DNA from 3 places in the Neobacillus sp. PVCKKU3 genome. Region 1 is predicted to be linked to each of the others. Evidence: riboswitches for the same ligand, from Rfam matches in the RefSeq annotation. Region 1 holds a riboswitch; each other region holds the start of a gene.
What was found. Region 1 has a riboswitch for cobalamin ahead of ACNQGS_RS19875 (ABC transporter substrate-binding protein). Riboswitches for the same ligand answer to the same signal wherever they lie in the genome.
Positions count from the first base shown of each region.

Region 2: it holds a riboswitch for cobalamin, as region 1 does, so the genes downstream of both, ACNQGS_RS25870 (prenyltransferase/squalene oxidase repeat-containing protein) here and ACNQGS_RS19875 (ABC transporter substrate-binding protein) in region 1, are expected to answer to the same signal.
Region 3: it holds a riboswitch for cobalamin, as region 1 does, so the genes downstream of both, ACNQGS_RS18455 (ribonucleoside-diphosphate reductase subunit alpha) here and ACNQGS_RS19875 (ABC transporter substrate-binding protein) in region 1, are expected to answer to the same signal.

Region 1 covers NZ_JBLVQN010000032.1:15,645-19,866, forward strand. The annotation lists gene ACNQGS_RS19870 (hydantoinase B/oxoprolinase family protein) at 1-1,416, shown strand, start outside; cobalamin riboswitch at 1,665-1,854, shown strand; gene ACNQGS_RS19875 (ABC transporter substrate-binding protein) at 2,023-3,003, shown strand; gene ACNQGS_RS19880 (FecCD family ABC transporter permease) at 3,000-4,040, shown strand; gene ACNQGS_RS19885 (heme ABC transporter ATP-binding protein) at 4,044-4,222, shown strand, end outside.
Region 2 covers NZ_JBLVQN010000054.1:33,816-38,037, reverse strand. The annotation lists gene ACNQGS_RS25880 (ECF transporter S component) at 1-263, opposite strand, end outside; gene ACNQGS_RS25875 (DUF4430 domain-containing protein) at 263-931, opposite strand; gene ACNQGS_RS25870 (prenyltransferase/squalene oxidase repeat-containing protein) at 934-2,229, opposite strand; cobalamin riboswitch at 2,366-2,558, opposite strand; gene ribH (6,7-dimethyl-8-ribityllumazine synthase) at 2,696-3,163, opposite strand; gene ACNQGS_RS25860 (bifunctional 3,4-dihydroxy-2-butanone-4-phosphate synthase/GTP cyclohydrolase II) at 3,182-4,222, opposite strand, start outside.
Region 3 covers NZ_JBLVQN010000028.1:29,835-34,056, forward strand. The annotation lists gene ACNQGS_RS18440 (LLM class flavin-dependent oxidoreductase) at 1-946, shown strand, start outside; gene ACNQGS_RS18445 (cysteine hydrolase family protein) at 1,076-1,609, shown strand; gene ACNQGS_RS18450 (OsmC family protein) at 1,894-2,346, shown strand; cobalamin riboswitch at 2,433-2,632, shown strand; gene ACNQGS_RS18455 (ribonucleoside-diphosphate reductase subunit alpha) at 2,773-4,222, shown strand, end outside.

The DNA of each region.
Region 1 (4,222 bases):
GCAGATAATCTCTATCCGGTGGAATGTAAATTAACAGTGGAAGAAGATCACCTCCATGTTGATTTAAGTGGATCCTCCCCACAGGCAGATGGGTTTATCAATGCGGGACCAGGTGCTATTTATGGAGGATTGTATGGCGTCATTGCGATGACCATTGGCTGTGATATCCCGGTCAATGCAGGAATGCTGCGACCGCTCACAATTGAACTCGGACCGCCTGGAACGATTGTAAACCCTGTGATCCCGGCTCCTGTTTCGTGCGGGCACATGGAAACAACAGGAAAAGCGGGTAAAGCTTTTTACGAGGGAATTTTTAAAGCGTTGCAGCTCAGCGAAAATCCTTGGCTTAGGAACCGGGTTGCTGCGATTGGTCACAACAATTGGCCGGGGAATTCTTGGGTCGGGTTGGATCAATATGGCCAGTATACAGCGTTTCCTGCATTTGATTGCGGTTCTGGCGGTGTGGGTGCCCAGGCTACCTGCGATGGACTGGATATTGGCGCATTTGAAATGCAGCAGAATAATGGAATTCCTGATGTGGAAACAAATGAAGGGCTGTACCCGATGTTTTATTTTTACCGAAAAATTAACGTGAATTCCGGAGGTCCCGGATATCATCGCGGCGGTCAGGGAATGGATTATGCCTGGATGCCGTACAACAATCAAGGATTACTCGGTACCATTGAAAACGCCTGTGCCGAAATGCCTGCACATGGCACTCTGGGCGGATACCCGGGTGGAACGAGTTCTTTTAATAAGATTGATGAATTTGATATCAACCAGTTCATTGCTGAACATGGACGTCTGCCAATTCCTAATGAGCTTACCAATTATACGACCCTTCCCAACCATATTGCCGGAATGCCTCTTGGACCAAAGGCAGTGTTTAAGCAAGTGACAGGCGGTGGGGCCGGAATCGGAGATCCGTTATTGCGTCCGATTGCGATAGTGGAAAAAGATTTACAGGATGAATATATTACCCCTGATCTGGCTGAAAAAGCGTATGGAGTAATCTGGAATGCATCTGAACGAAGAGTTGACTTAGAGGCAAGCCATGAAAAACGCCGCTCCATTCGTCGTGACCGGATCGGCCGGAATCCTGAAGTTGAGGTCTCTGAACAGGAGAAATTAAAGGTTCCGTTAAAATTTGTCCATAAAGCAGGCAAAAAATTAGTTTCTTGTAACTTCTGCGATCATGAACTGTCCGAAAGCAATATGAACTGGAAGGAAGGAGCCGTACAGCGAAAAGCTGATTTAGTGGAAACGATGTCTGAACTGGGGATTTATGTCCAGCCCCGGGAATCTGGGAAGGCTGAACTACACGAAGCAATTTGTCCTTCCTGCGGCACCTTGCTGCAACAAGACGTGTTAACGGAAGAAGTTAAAGAATTTAACGATTATGTCCTCACAAACTAATCATTAGATAGTTACTACAAACTGAGTTCAGCTTACTGGACTCAGTTAGTCGTTATTTCTTAAATCAATAATTATATTATGTTAATTTAATTAGGAATATCTTTCCCCAAATCGATGATAGAAGGAAGTAAATGTGCCCCCCTTTCTTAATTAGTAAGCATGGTCTTTTCCTTGATCCCTAAACCAAATATTTGCTTCTCATGAAGTATTTGCTATAATACTAGTTGAGTAATTTGCTTGACCAATTGAATCTGACATAGCTAGTAGGTGCCTTATCATTGGATAAGGTTAAAAGGGAAGCCGGTGTGAATCCGGCGCGGTCCCGCCACTGTTATTCGGGGATAACCTCGCAATACCACTGTTCCAGCTAAGGAATGGGAAGGAGAGGAAGTCATGTTACCCGTAAGCCAGGAAACCTGCCTATTAAGCTTGCCAACGAAATCCTTCGCGGAAAAGGATCGGCATAATCAGTATAAATATGTTTATTTTTTCTGATTTTCGCGCGCCCTGTTTCCGAATGGAAGCAGGGCTTTTTCGTTGTTATGGGAAAGACTTCAAGATATCAAGCTCATCTCGAACTATAAACGAAGGGAAGAGAATTGAGTAATGAGAAAGTTTTTGGCATTAATTTTGACTGTAGTAATGATGGTGACGATCAGCGCATGTGGGACAACAAAAGATTCTTCAGGTGCAGATAAAAACCAAAAATCCGAAACAGCAACGAAAGAGGTAACGGACAAAGCAACCGTTTACCCGCTTACAGTGAAGGATGCGACGGGTACTGAAATAACTTTTGATAAGGCGCCGGAACGTATTGTATCTACCTCTCCATCGGAGACAGAAATTCTTTTCGCTCTAGGCCTAGGCGATAAAATTTACGGTGTATCTGATTTTGATGATTACCCTAAAGAAGCAGTGGCAAAGCCAAAAGTAGGCGGGGTGACAAAGCCAAATGAGGAAGCCATTATAGCGGCTAATCCGGATTTAGTAATCGGTGGCATTTCAATGAAGGATGATATTGCTGAAAAATTTCGTGGTTTAGACCTTAAGTTATATAAAACTGAGCCTAAAAAGATGGAGGATATTTTAAATAATATTATCCAAATTGGTATCATTACAGATACTCAGGAAAAAGCAGAAGAACTCGTGGCACAAATGAAGGTGGATATTCGCACAGTAACAGAAGCTGCTGCAAAAATTAAGGAAGAAGATAAGAAAAAAGTCTATATTGAATTTTCTCCAGGTTGGACGGTTGGCAAGGGTGAATTTATGGATGAACTGATTACGATGGCTGGCGGCGTTAATATTGCCTCAGATATGAAAGGCTGGAATGCCATCAATGAAGAGAAGATCATTCAGGACAACCCGGATGTCATTCTCTACTCCGCAAATGTTGTTGATGATAAGTCTGGCAAACCGCTAGAGGAATTAATTAAATCTAGAAGCGGCTGGGATAAGATTACAGCTATTCAAGAAGGTCGACTGACGGGGATCGAAGGAAATATTATGTCCAGACCTGGACCGAGAATAACAGATGCACTGAAGCAAATCGCTGAAGCCATTTATCCGGAATCGTTTAAGAAATGAAAAGAAGATTAGCAATATGGGGGGGAGCGGGTTTCGTTCTCCTTCTTTTCTCAGGGGTCATTAGTTTATCGCTTGGTTCTGCTAATCTGCCGCTTTCGCAAGTTTGGGGAATTCTCTTACACCAGCTGCCTTTTTTACATAGTCTCATAGATTCCAACTGGCCTGAATCAGCTGAGCAAATCATTTTAAAAGTTCGTTTGCCACGGGTTTTTCTTGCCATTCTTGTTGGGGCGTGCTTATCACTTGCTGGTGCTGGCTTTCAAGGAGTGTTACGCAACCCGTTAGCAGATCCGTATACATTAGGGGTAGCATCTGGGTCAGCGGTAGGTGCTGCTTTCATCATTTTATTCGGGTATCATACTAGTTTATTTGGTAATTGGACGATACCACTGGTTGCATTTGTGACAGGGCTGATTAGTTTACTTGTTGTACTCCGTTTAGCAAATGTACATGGCAAATTTAAACTAGAAACCATCATTTTATCTGGGGTTGTCGTTTCTGCTTTTCTAGGGTCACTTGTTTCCTTTATGGTGTCAATGTCCGATCAAGTGGTGAATGAAATCGTCTTTTGGCTGATGGGGAGTTTAGCCCTAAGAGGTTGGTCATTTACCTTTGTACTCATGCCTTATTTAGCAATTGGAATCGTGGTGTTGCTGTCATATGGACGTACATTAAATTTGTTTGCATTAGGAGAGCGGCAGGCAGCACATTTAGGTGTCAACATTAAACGTACACGGCTAGTGGTGTTGGTCGTTTCCACCCTAATCACCGCTGCCGCAGTATCAATCGTAGGAACGATTGGTTTTGTCGGACTTGTCGTTCCACACTTAGTGAGGCTTATAGTTGGGCCGGATTACCGATTATTACTGCCATTGTCCGTGATATTCGGTGCCATATATGTCCTTTGGGCAGATACGATTGCCCGTACCTTACTTAGCCCAACGGAGATTCCGCTCGGGGTTGTGACCGCATTTCTTGGCGCTCCATTCTTTGCGTACTTACTTCGTAGAAGCAAGCAAATGACAGGGGGAAGTTGATGGATGCTTATTGAAGTGGAAAGCTTAAGTAAACGGTTTGATAACCAGTCTGTGCTTGATGAAATTAGTTTTTCTGTCAAACGTGGAGAATGCTTGGGGATCATTGGACCAAACGGAAGCGGCAAGTCTACATTGCTAAAGCTATTGTCGGGAGTGGATCGTGCGACGACCGGAAGAATTGA
Region 2 (4,222 bases), on a different contig from region 1:
AGCTGCATCACAACAAAAGGACCAAAGCCCAACACCAGGTTTGAACCCAAGACTGTCAGAACTGCAATAATCAATCCAAACCTTACTCCATAAATCAAGGCAGAGCAAATTATTATAACCGTTGATGGCTGGACGTTTGGAATCATCCCCATATAAATCCTGCCAACAATACTCAAGGTTGCTAAACACGCCATCAAGGTCATGTTTCTTAACGTTAAAAGGTTCCGTACCCTGGGCCTAAATATGGAAAGAACGCTCTCCATCACTTGTCCTCCCTATAATCGACAACATAATTCCACTCTAATGTGTCGCCAGGATTAACATCCTTTACGCCGGATGAGCGGTCTCCTTTGACTCCATTTATTCTGTAGCTCCATCCGCTGTAAGGCCCTTTGTCAAATTCACGCCATCCGCCAATACCTTTTGTATATAGCATGGCACCTGAACCGGTAGTTTCCAGCTTTATGCCGGCCTCCTGACAGACTTGTTTTAAAACATCAGCTGCTCTCGTTTGATCGTTTATTTTAACTGACCGCGGTGCAATTAAATAGCCATCAGGCGTCTTTACTGAAACAGTTACTGAGTCTTGCTTTTTTTCTTCGACCGGTGCAGATGCTGGTGCCGTACTGCCCGCTGGCTGCTGCGTTACCGTTGAAGTTTGTTTTACAGGCTGAGTAGTTATTACTTTTACTGTTGAATTCTTTCCAGCGGTATCAGATGACGTTGCTTCAGCATTGGAAACAATCCCTTCCACATTCTTTACAGTTTCCGCAGCAGTTTGCTGATTATGCTGAACTTGTTTAACTTGAGGGGTGGTTGTTGTCGTTGTAATCGTTTTGCCCGGAGTATAGCCATATAAAGCATAGCCAATCCCGCCGATAACCAAAAGCCATGATGCAATATCACCGATGATTTTCTGCCAGCCTTTCATGGTTACACCCCCAAGAACTTTCTTCTAAGAATTAAAGCCAGTGCCCCAATAAATGCGGTAGTGCCTCCTACCTTAAGGTTATTGGAATTGATGGTACCACTTTCTTTTTCAACTTTTACCTCAACTTTGGGTTCACCCGCTGCTGTTTGAACCGCGGCAGGTTGCTGGACGACAATCACTTGCGGCTGTGAAGATGTATTTCCTGCAGCTCCAGCTGTGCCAGCATTATTGTTTGTAATGATTTCTCTAATTACCTCTTTCGTGGACTCTGAGACAGGCAATTTTGAAACGTCTGTTGTCGGCGTAACAGTCACATAATTATTGTTGTTTACTACTGTTGGTGTTGGAGCAGATGTAGATGGTTGTGATGGTGCAGGCTCCTCTTTAGCTTGGTATGGAAAGCTAAAGAGCTGATCACCGCTTTTAAACTTATCGTATGCCACTAAAGCTTGGAAAACTTGCTCTGTTGCAAAACTATTCTCTGCAGTTTCGGATTTCATCCATTTATAGCCGCCATTTCCTATTTCATAGGTAAATAGATGGTTAACAGGATTTTTTCCATCCTTAGTGAATTCAGTCGAAGTCGGGTCCACACCAATAGAGGAAAGTCCAATTACAACCTGGGCAGTTGAAGATGAGTTTTCTCCCCAATTATCAAAACCGCCATTTGCCGTTTCAACCGTTTTTAAATAAGTAACGGCACTATTGATGTCTGCTTTGACAACAACATCTGACTTATGCTTGCCTAATGCAGTTAGCACCATTCCAGTTGTATCCGGATCTGCTTGTTTACTTGTTGATCCATCCCAGTTCCAGCCACCGGCGGTTGAATCCATAGTTGTAATCTTGTCGATAAGTTTATCCTTTGTCCATAAAGCATCAGTTGGGATAGTGTAATCTGCACTATCTAATGCAATTAAGGCATATACATAGGCAGTAAATGCGGTCAGGGATGTATCACTATAAGCCTTTTTTATTAAGTCTTGCCCCTCAAAATTAGCAGGATCTGCCCCTAATGCACGAATAGCTAAGATTGTTTTATGAAGCTCCGTTCCTTTTAAATCAGTTCCATTTACCCTGCTTTTCAGCTTCATTAAATAGTCTTGTTTGTTCGCTGCGGTCAATTTCCCTGCTTTTGAAAGCGTAATAGCCAGCCAATCTGAATTTAGCTCTCCAGCCTGAACGTGTTCAGCAGTAGAGGCAATCTCGGTGCTGACATCCTCAGCTGCATAAGTATTGTAAGGTACCGCCAGCGCCAGTACACCCACAATTACCATCAATTTTGTTGCTTTTCTCATTTTTTCTCTCTCCCTTTCTATCTTTACACCAAAATTGGCATAAAAAAATCCTCCTATCAGTTAGGAGGAGGTGTTATGTATGCTAAGTAACAAACGAGTGACGTTTCCTGCTTAACACGCTCCTATCCACGTAGGCATTTGTGTTTAAAAACAGGCAGGTTTCCTGGCTCATGGTCATTGCTTCCTATGTCTTCCCATCTATTAAGACAGTGACATCTTATAGGTTGCTCCCATTTACAGTGGCGGGACCGCGTTGGCTTTTAACCAACTTCCCTATTAAGCTAAGAGTCTTGTTTTAAGACTTTAGCACCTGTTTTTTAAAGATTATTTTTTTATGCTGTTATTATTATAGTAAAAGTCGGGTTCATTTGTACATGTTTTTGTTTTTGCTTTCTTTTTTATAAATCAATTTATGGAATTAAACAAGCAAGGAGCAACCCAAAAAAGGTGCCCCCTTGGCCTTCTGTTATTCAAAATTTCTTGTTAGGTTGGCCATTTCGATGGCGCCAGAAGCAGCATCCCAGCCTTTGTTGCCTGCTTTTGTACCTGCCCGCTCGATTGCCTGCTCGATTGAATCTGTGGTTAATACCCCAAAAATAACCGGAATGCCAGTATCAAGCGTGATGCGGGATACTCCTTTAGCGACTTCATTACACACGAAATCAAAATGTGGTGTGGAACCACGGATAACTGTACCTAGGGTGATAACTGCATCATATTTTTTGCTGTCTGCCATTTTTTTAGCTATTAATGGAATCTCAAATGCGCCTGGAACCCACGCGACATCCACATCAGATTCATTCACTCCATGGCGCTTTAAAGCATCCTGCGCCCCAGACAATAATTTGCTTGTAATAAATTCATTAAAACGTCCTACTACGATTCCGACTTTCAGTCCTGTACCAACTAAATTTCCTTCAAAAATATGTCCCATTTCTATTCCTCCGTATTTTTAATAATGAAGCAGATGGCCTAATTTATCATGTTTGGTTTTTAAATAGCTTTCATTTTCGGGTCTCATTTCCATTTGCAGCGGTACCCGCTCGACGACTTCCAGGTCGTAGCCCTTTAGGCCCTTAATTTTACGCGGATTATTCGTTAATAACATCATTTTTCTGATGCCAAGATCTCTTAAAATTTGTGCACCAATTCCATAATCCCTTAAATCAGGCTTAAAGCCGAGTTTTTCATTTGCCTCTACCGTATCATAGCCTTGTTCCTGAAGCTGATAGGCCTTCATTTTGTTAAGGAGGCCAATGCCTCTGCCTTCCTGGCGCATATACAACAGCACACCATTTCCGGCTTGTTCAATCTGCATTAGGGCGGCGTGGAGCTGCGGACCGCAGTCACAGCGGTAAGACCCAAAAACATCACCCGTTAAGCATTCCGAATGAACCCTGACCAGAATTGGCTTCTCCGGGTCAATTTCACCTTTAATGAGAGCAACATGCTCTTTGTCGTCTACCATATTTGAATACCCGATTGCTTTAAAATCGCCATATTCAGTCGGCAACTTGATTTCCACTTCCCGCTTTACCAATTTATCCTTTTGATTTCGGTATTCAATCAGATCTTTGATTGTAATCATTTTCAGGCCCAGCTTATCGGCGATTTTTCTTAGCTGTGGTACCCGGGCCATCGTCCCGTCTTCATTCATGATTTCACAAATAACGCCAGCAGGCTTGGCTCCAGATAGGTTTGCAAGATCAACTGCTGCTTCTGTGTGACCTGTTCTTCTAAGGACGCCGCCTTTTTTAGCGATAAGCGGAAAAACATGGCCAGGACGTTTAAAATCGGCAGCTTTTGACTGAGGATCAATCAAATTCATGATTGTCGCAGACCGTTCAAAGGCCGAAATACCTGTTGTAGAATTTTTATGATCAATGCTGACTGTAAAAGCAGTCCCATGCGGGTCGGTATTGTTCGCTACCATCGGCATTAAATCCAATTTTTTTGCTAATTCTTCCTCAATCGGAACACAGACAAGGCCTCT
Region 3 (4,222 bases), on a different contig from region 1:
ACAGGATTCGAAACAAGCGATTGATGCAATGGTGGATTTAGCACAGTCAGTTGAAAAAATGGGATATAAACGTTATTGGATTGCGGAACACCACAACACCCCGACGCTGGTCAGTTCTGCAACTGCCATTTTAATAAAACATACCTTAGAACATACAAATGAAATTAGCGTGGGCTCGGGCGGGATTATGCTCCCGAACCACTCCCCTTTGGTAGTTGCTGAACAATTCGGAACGATGGCAACCATTTATCCGGGGCGGGTTGAACTTGGACTCGGCCGCGCGCCTGGAACAGACATGATGACAGCAAATGCACTAAGACGTTCGAAAAATGATTCTGTTTTTACGTTTCCTGAAGATGTTAAAGCGTTGCAAACGTATTTTGGACCAGAAGACCAGCAAGGTTATGTGCGGGCATATCCTGGGGCAGGGACTGGGATCCCAATTTACATCCTGGGATCTTCAACTGATTCCGCCTATCTTGCTGCAAGCTTAGGTTTGCCATATGTTTTTGCCTCCCATTTTGCGCCAAGATATATGGAGGAGGCGATTTCGATATATCGCAGCCGATTCCAGCCGTCAGAGTATTTGGATAAGCCATACATGATGGTTTGTTTAAACGTAGTTACTGCTGAAACGGACGAAGAAGCAAGTTTCTTATCAACTACGATGCGGCAATTTTCCCTAAACGTTGTTCGCGGTTCCCGCATGCCATTGCAGCCACCTGTTGAAAATATGGATCAAATTTGGACTCCAATGGAGAAGGAAATGGTAATGTCCATGTCGAGAATGACGATGTTGGGAAGTAAAGAGACCGTCCGGGAGCAGTTGTCAGCATTTCAGGAAAAATATAATGTGGATGAACTTATGGCTGTTACCTATATTTATGATGTTGAAAAACAAAAACGGTCGTATGAGATATTAAAGGAAATTGTGGACGGGAAATAGAAAGAAAAGCGCAAATATCTTGCAGGATATTTGCGCTTTTTTATTATCTTATTTGTACGGATTTTAAGGGAATTAGATGTAAAATTAGTAGGGGGCAATTAAAAAATTCGCTGAAAGGGGAATGGATTAATGAGAGAAGGAAAATCATCATTACTGGTTATTGACGTTCAGTTAGGTCCGCTTTGGGGGACTTATAAACAGGATGAAACGTTTTCCGTAATACAAAAGATGATTGCTAAGGCGGAAAGAGAAAATGTCCCTGTCTTTTATATACAGTTTGAAGGTCCGAAGGGGGATTTGCTGGCAAGGGGAACACAGTTTTGGCAGTTTGCTCCTGGGATTACTCCACGCGAGCAGGATATTGTGATCCATAAACGGGCGGCAGATTCTTTTTATCAAACGGAATTACAAGAAGAGTTGCAAAATCGCGGTGTGACTCACCTTGTTGTGGTCGGAGTTAGAACGGAATTCTGCATTGATACGACTTGCCGTGCGGCCTTATCACAAGGTTTTGATGTTACATTAGTTGAGGATGGTCATACCACCGTTGACGGAGTTTATACTGCCGAGCAAATAATAAATCTCCATAATAGTACACTAAGAGGGGTGAAAACTCCTGAACATCAGGTTGCCATTGTAAAGGCGGATGAGGTTATCTTTTAAATTAAGAACTTTTTGCGGACGAATGTCTCGCTAAACATTGCCGATTTTTCTGATTGTTGGGATTGTGGAGATGGGCTTGGGAGTTTTGATCATGGCAGTGGATTCTAATCATCAAATGTTCCACCGCCATCATAATCACCATGCACATTAAAGGGAAGAATGGAGGAATTTTACATTGGAAAATGTAAGATTCCTTTTTGTTATTTTTTGCAGGGTTTTCGGAATTTTTGTTGAAAGGTTAATAAGGATGGTTTCATAAAAAATGATAAAGGGGTATTTGCAAAATGGAAAGTTTTCACTTTAAAGTAAATGGCACCTGGCAGGGAGATCGGAATGGGAAGGGGCATATTCAGACAAACGGTGGTCTTGATATCGCTGTTTCGGCACCGGCGGATATGGAGGGTCCAGGAATCGGTTCAAATCCAGAGGAGCTGCTTATTTCATCTTCCAATAATTGTTATATGATTACACTAGGGGCGATGCTGGGGAATCGAAAAATTGAGGTAGAAAAACTCGAGGTTGTTTCTGAGGGTGTAGTCGACAGAGAGGACGGTAAATTGAAGTTTAAACAAATTATCCATCGCCCAGTTTTTTATATTAGTAGTGACTCTGGAATCTCTCCAGAAAAATTGCAAGAGATTGCAGTTCGAGCTGAAAAAGCTTGCTTTATTTCGCAAACATTGCGGCCGAGCATCAATTTTTCACTTGAGCCAAATGTTGTTGTTGATGGAAAATAATACTTGACCCAAAAATGGGCATGTACTAATATTGATATTAGTTTTTCTATATGCTGTTCGATTTGTAAAGTTGAAAACTATATATTGTGTTAGCCTTAAGGGAAGATGCCGAACACGGCTTAATAGGGAATCCGGTGTGATGCCGGAACTGCCCCCGCAACTGTAAATGCTGACGAAATGAGCAAACCACTGTATAAGAATGCTTATGAAAATAGGTGCTTATACGGGAAGGGCTTAGAGTAGAGTGATGCATAAGTCAGGAGACCTGTCTTTCTTAAGATGTTTCAACTTCTTCGGGGATTGAGAAGAGGAAACGACGGCAACATAAGGAAGACATGGCCTCGTTATTCCCTTTTGTTGTGTGCTCGTTTCATCCGCTCGGTTCTCGCCGGAGCGGATTTTTTATTTTTTTAGGAGGAAAGTGACATGACCACACAGGTTAAGACAGAAATAAAGGAAGTATTTGAGACGATTAGGCAGGCATCCGATAAATACGGAGTGGATACGATGGAGCTGCAAAAACAAATCATGGAGCTGGATGGGTCAGCATTGGAGGCAAATCAGAAGGGATTATTATATGCAGTCAACAAAATTGCAATGGACCAGCCGGATTGGACTTTTGTTGCGGCCCGCTTATATCTGTATGAACTCTATATTAATGCAGCAGAGAATAGAGGCTATGATTCTTCACTAAAATATGGGGATCTACACAGCTTAATTATACATTTAAGTAGTATAGGGATTTATTCTAGTGACCTATTAAATCTATATACGAAAGAGGAAATAGAGGAATTAGCGAAAGAGATTAATCCTGAGCGGGATGAGTTATTTAATTACATAGGGTTATTCCTATTGGCAGACCGTTATCTTGCCCGGGACCATAATCGGAACATTTTCGAACTACCGCAGGAACGTTTCATGATCATTGCTATGACAATCATGAAATACGAGAAAAGGGGCGTGAGGATAAAACTGGTAAAAGAAGCTTACTGGGCATTGAGTAATTTATATATGACTGTCGCCACCCCCACCTTGGCGAATGCCGGAAAAAGCTTTGGCCAGCTGTCCTCCTGCTTCATTGATACGGTGGACGATTCCCTTGATGGCATCTATTTAAATAACTGGGACATTGCCCGGTTAAGCAAAGATGGCGGCGGGATTGGGATTTACTTTGGAAAGGTGAGGGCATTAGGCTCAGACATTAAAAAGTTCAAGGGTAATTCCTCCGGTGTCGTACCATGGGTTAAATTGGTCAACGATACGGCCGTCAGTGTTGATCAATTAGGCCAGCGCCAGGGGGCAATTGCTGTTTACTTGGATTTGTTTCACAAGGATCTAATGAACGGTTTCCTGGATTTGAAAACGAACAATGGGGACGAACGCCGGAAAGCACATGATATTTTTACAGGTGTCTGCGTGCCGGATCTTTTTATGGAAAAACTGCAGGAGACCGATGGGAATGGCAGAAGCATCGGCGAGTGGCATACCTTTTGTCCTCATCAAGTGAAACAGGTGATGGGCTGGAAAGATGCGAATGGAAATCCCCTAGGGCTAGAGGATTTTTACGATGAAATTGACCGGAAATATTTTAGGGATAAATATGAAGAGGCTGTTAACCATCCGTTACTGCCGCGAAAAACGTATAGGGCTATGGATATTATGGCGCGAATCATGATGGTGCAATTGGAAACGGGGACGCCGTATATGTTTTACCGGGACGAGGTCAACCGGCAAAATCCCAATAAACATCTATTAGGGAAGGGCCGTACCTCGATTTTCTGCAGCAACCTTTGTACGGAAATCACGCAAAATATGTCAGCCACAAAAATTGTTAACGAATACCAGGATCAGGATGGAAACGTCGTGATTGTTCGAA